Regions from separate parts of the Thalassorhabdus alkalitolerans genome, predicted to be linked through region 1. Evidence: predicted binding sites of a transcription regulator. Region 1 holds the regulator's gene; the other holds the start of a gene.
What was found. The regulator LexA, encoded in region 1, represses DNA repair genes until DNA is damaged. The targets are predictions, from matches to a motif close to CGAACATATGTTCG.

Region 1 (2,470 bases):
TCTCGCGGAATGAGCACTCGTATTGAAGTCCGCAGTCCAGACCCGGCTGCTAACCCATATTTGGCTATGGCTGCACTTCTTGCTTCCGGTCTTGACGGAATCAAAAAGAAAGGCCAATCTCCAGAGCCAACAGACCGCAATATCTATGTAATGGATAAAGAAGAGCGTGTGGAAGAAGGAATTAAAGATCTTCCAGCTAACTTGAAAGAAGCTATTGATAATCTTAAAAAAGACGAAGTGCTTGTAAAGGCATTAGGCGAGCATGCAGTTGAGCACTTTGTTGAAGCAAAAGAAATCGAATGGGATATGTTCCGTACGCAAGTGCACCCATGGGAGCGCGAGCAGTATATCCAAACTTATTAATACCTATCAGACCCTTGATGCCTCAGGCATCAAGGGTCTTTTATTGATGAGGAAAGAAAAAGGCTACTGGAGGGCGAAGATTATGTAGATTGATATATAGACTTTTTCGTTTGATATATATATATAAAGCAGATTAATACACCGACAGGCAAGATGTTTGTTTAATTAATGGCAGTTCTCTCTATGACTTTTGTTCATCGTGCTGGCATTGAAAGCGATAAGCTCTGCTATTTGTGCAACATTGTAGTCGTTGCATACCCCTTACTATAGGTATGCTTTTCACTATAAAAAATGAATAGAATAACAAAAATGCCCCTGTCTGTTTCTAAGACGGGGGCATTTTTGCAAAAAAAGATTTATCTTTGCTTGTTATTATTAATAGATTACTAGAAAAGATAGCTTAATGAATAGTCCTGAATACACCAATCACTTTTCCTAATACGATGCAACTGTCAAGGATGATAGGATCCATTGCACTGTTTTCCGGCTGCAACCGAATATAGTCTTTTTCCTTAAAGAACCTTTTCACCGTAGCTTCGTGCTCTTCTTCTGTCATAGCTACAATAATATCTCCGTTATCTGCTGTTTGCTGCTGCCTGACAATGACCAGGTCTCCATCAAAGATCCCCGCTTCTATCATACTGTCTCCCTGGATAGTCAGAATGAATACTTTCTCTTCTGAAACCATACGTTCAGGTAAAGGGATATACTCTTCTACATTTTCAATGGCTGTAATAGGCTGTCCTGCTGTAACTTTCCCGATCACCGGCACATATACCGCGTTGCTTTCTGAGATGATAGGCTGTTCAGGCTCAAGTTCAATAACTTCAATTGCTCTCGGCTTGGTAGGGTCTCTGCGGATGAGTCCTTTTTTCTCTAATCGGGAGAGGTGTCCGTGCACGGTTGAGCTTGATGCCAGGCCGACTGCTTCACCAATTTCCCGAACAGAAGGAGGGTACCCTTTTTGGCGGACTTCGTCTTTAATATAGTCTAATATTTGCTGCTGCCTAGTAGACAACTTACTCATAATTCCGCACCTCTTTTTATTCTTTGAATTTAAGCAAATTATACCATGGAAAACATATGTACGCAAACATTCGTTCTAATTTGTTGACGGGAACAATAGTTCTCGTTATAATCATTATCAAATAAGAACATACATTCTGGTGAAAAGGTGATTCATATGATAAGAAAGTTTCAGCAAATTTCAGGACAAGAATGGCTTATCCTTTTATTATTTATTCTTTCTATTATCATTCTTGTTTCTACTGTCCAATACCAAAGCTCAGTAGATGACCCATGGAACCTTCCAGCGGCGGCTGTTGAAGAAGAACTCAGTGACACTTCACTTCTATCTTTCCTGCCGGAAAGAAAGGCAGTTTTGGTCGATGATTGAACACACACAGTGTTATAATAGAACGTGATCCAGCAGGTGTATGATAAGGCGGTTATTCAATGAAGAAGTGTATTATTTATTGCCGGGTAAGCACGGTTAAAGAAAGCCAGCAATCCTCCTTGAGCAGACAGGAGGAAGAGCTGAAGAAACTGGTAGAGGAAAAGGGCGACCGAGTCTATAAAACTATTAAAGAAGAAGCAAGCGGCTATACAGTTGAGCGTGAAGGCTTGCTTGAAGCTCTGGATGATCTGTCAGAAGGAAGAGCCGATGCGCTCTGTGTCCAAGACGACACGAGAATAGGAAGAGGAAATGCTAAGATTGCTATTTTGCACCAGCTTCATAAACAAGGTGCTGAGGTGTATTCCGTTCGTGATGGAGGAAAGCTTCAGCTTTCAGAAACGGATTCTATGCTGATGGACATCATTTCTGTGGTGGAAGAGTATCAACGGAAAATACATAACCTTAAAATCCAGAGGGGGATGAAGCGGGCTGTTGAAAAGGGCTACAGACCTGAAAAAAATTTAAAAAACATGGATCAGGGAGGGCGTGACCGAAAAGAAGTGCCTATCGAAGAAATTGTAAATTTAAGAAAGCGCGATTTAACTTTTCATGAAATTGCTGCCACGTTAAGAGGTCTTGGATTTGAAGTCTCAAAAGCAACAGTTCACCGCAGGTATGTGGAATATATAAAAACAGAAAACCAGGATTTGG
Region 2 (2,470 bases), on a different contig from region 1:
ATTGTTGGAAAAATACAGGAAGACTCTAATCCTCCATTTTTTACAATGCAGACCAAAGGGGTAAAGGTACTGGGAGTGATCCCTGGTTCACCGGCTGAGAAAATGGAGCTCAAGCCAGGTGAGATCATTATGAGAGTAAACGGCATCCCTGTAAACGGGGAAAAGGATTTCTATAAAGCGCTGCAGAGAAATTCAGCGTACTGTAAGCTTGATGTAGCTGATTTAAACGGAGAAATCCGTTTTGCTCAGTCAACTGTTTTTCATGGTGCTCATCATCATGTTGGTGTATTATTAGTGAAGAGAAAAGAAGCGCCTGAGGAAGAAACCGGATAACATGGGAGGGCCAGATAGGCCCTCCTTTTTTACGAAGGCTTTGAATCGTGTGATGGATGACACCAGACACTAAGGATAAGAAAGTTTGACTGTAGCAGAAAAGTAACGTTGGCAGGTCTTGCTCTGCTGTGGCAGCATCCTTGAATACTGTTTTCCCAGGAGTCAGCCTGCTGTACAAAGCAGGATGGAAGTGCTTTGAAAGTGAGAGGAGTATGGTAGTTGTTTATAGAATTACTTGCAGCTTTGGCTTTGCCTTTTTTTCTATTGTTTTTTATGGCCCGTGTCACACATAGTTTTATAGGAACAGTCGCGGTCACTCTCATGGTCCTTCTTGCTTTAGAGCCGTGGTCCCGGTCGATTTGGGTGATGCTCTTAGGTCTGGCCTCATTTCTTGCAGGGACGTACCTTGTGTACAGAAAAATACAAAGTCAAAAAACCGGCCCTTAAGCCGGTTTTTTTGGTGCCTGGCACCTGGAAGAAATGTAATCATAATGTAATAAACGAATGTACGTTCGTTTATTCGTTTGATTTTCACTTTTTTGTGGTATAATGTTAGATATTAGTGTGTGTCAAGGTCCGTGTAATTGTCTAATAAAGTGAGGGATAAATATGAACGAAACTTTTGACCTCGTTTCTAAATACGAGCCCGGCGGTGACCAGCCGAAGGCCATTGAAGAGCTTGTAAAAGGGGTACATGAAGGAAAAGAGCATCAGACTCTTCTCGGGGCGACAGGAACAGGGAAAACATTTACCATCTCCAATGTTGTAAAAGAGGTAAATAAGCCGACTCTTGTTATGGCTCACAATAAAACACTTGCCGGCCAGCTATACAGCGAGTTTAAGGATTTTTTCCCAAACAATGCAGTGGAGTACTTTGTCAGCTACTATGATTATTACCAGCCTGAGGCGTATGTCCCTCAATCTGATACATTTATCGAGAAAGATGCAAGCATAAATGAAGAAATAGATAAACTCAGACACTCAGCTACCAGTGCTCTTTTTGAGCGGAATGATGTAATCATTGTGGCGAGTGTTTCTTGTATTTACGGCTTAGGTTCTCCAGAAGAATACCGTGAAATGGTCGTTTCTCTCCGCACAGGAATGGAAAAAGAAAGAGACCAGCTGTTACGGGATCTGGTGGATATTCAATATGAAAGAAATGATATCAATTTTGTTCGCGGTACGTTTCGGGTTCGCGGTGATGTTGTTGAAATTTTCCCCGCATCACGGGATGAGCAATGCATCCGGGTTGAGTTTTTCGGGGATGAAATAGACCGGATGACTGAAGTTGACGCGTTAACAGGAGAGATAAAAGGGGAAAGAAACCATGTAGCCATCTTTCCGGCCTCTCACTTTGTGACCCGTGAAAATAAACTGCTCAGAGCGATCAAAAATATTGAAAAAGAATTAGAAGAGCGCTTAAAGGAGCTCAGGGACAATGGAAAAGAGCTTGAGGCTCAGCGCCTGGAACAGCGAACCAACTATGATATTGAAATGATGAAGGAAATGGGTTTTTGCTCAGGAATCGAAAACTATTCCCGCCATTTAACATTCCGTCAGCCGGGAGACACACCGTACACTCTTATCGATTTCTTCCCGGATGACTTTCTGTTAGTGGTAGATGAGTCCCATGTGACGCTTCCTCAGGTCAATGGGATGTACAAAGGCGACCGGGCCAGAAAGCAGACCCTGGTGGACCATGGTTTCAGGCTTCCGTCTGCGATGGATAACCGGCCGCTGAAGTTTGAGGAGTTTGAAAAGAAAACACCTCAATCCATTTTCGTGTCCGCTACTCCAGGACCTTATGAAATTGAAAAAACTCCTGAAATGATTGAACAGATTATCCGTCCGACCGGGCTCCTTGACCCGACAATTGATGTCCGGCCGATTGAAGGACAGATTGATGACTTAATTGGTGAGATCAATGAAAGAAAAGAAGTAAACGAACGAGTGCTTGTTACCACATTAACAAAGAAAATGGCTGAGGATTTAACGGATTACTTAAAGGAAGTAGGGATCCGGGTAAAGTATCTTCACTCCGATATAAAAACGTTAGAGAGAATTGAAATCGTCCGCCAGCTCAGGATGGGACAATTCGATGTTCTCGTAGGGATTAACCTTTTAAGAGAAGGGCTGG

Region 2: the regulator LexA is predicted to act here: its motif matches at 835-848, upstream of uvrB (excinuclease ABC subunit UvrB).

What each region holds. Positions count from the first base shown of each region.
Region 1 covers NZ_JBHSOZ010000003.1:344,086-346,555, reverse strand. Annotated here, with positions in the region: gene glnA (type I glutamate--ammonia ligase) at 1-363, shown strand, start outside; gene lexA (transcriptional repressor LexA) at 764-1,390, opposite strand; gene ACFPU1_RS04335 (hypothetical protein) at 1,547-1,759, shown strand; gene ACFPU1_RS04330 (YneB family resolvase-like protein) at 1,819-2,470, shown strand, end outside.
Region 2 covers NZ_JBHSOZ010000002.1:140,411-142,880, reverse strand. Annotated here, with positions in the region: gene ACFPU1_RS00745 (PDZ domain-containing protein) at 1-333, shown strand, start outside; gene ACFPU1_RS00740 (DUF2198 family protein) at 553-780, shown strand; gene uvrB (excinuclease ABC subunit UvrB) at 943-2,470, shown strand, end outside.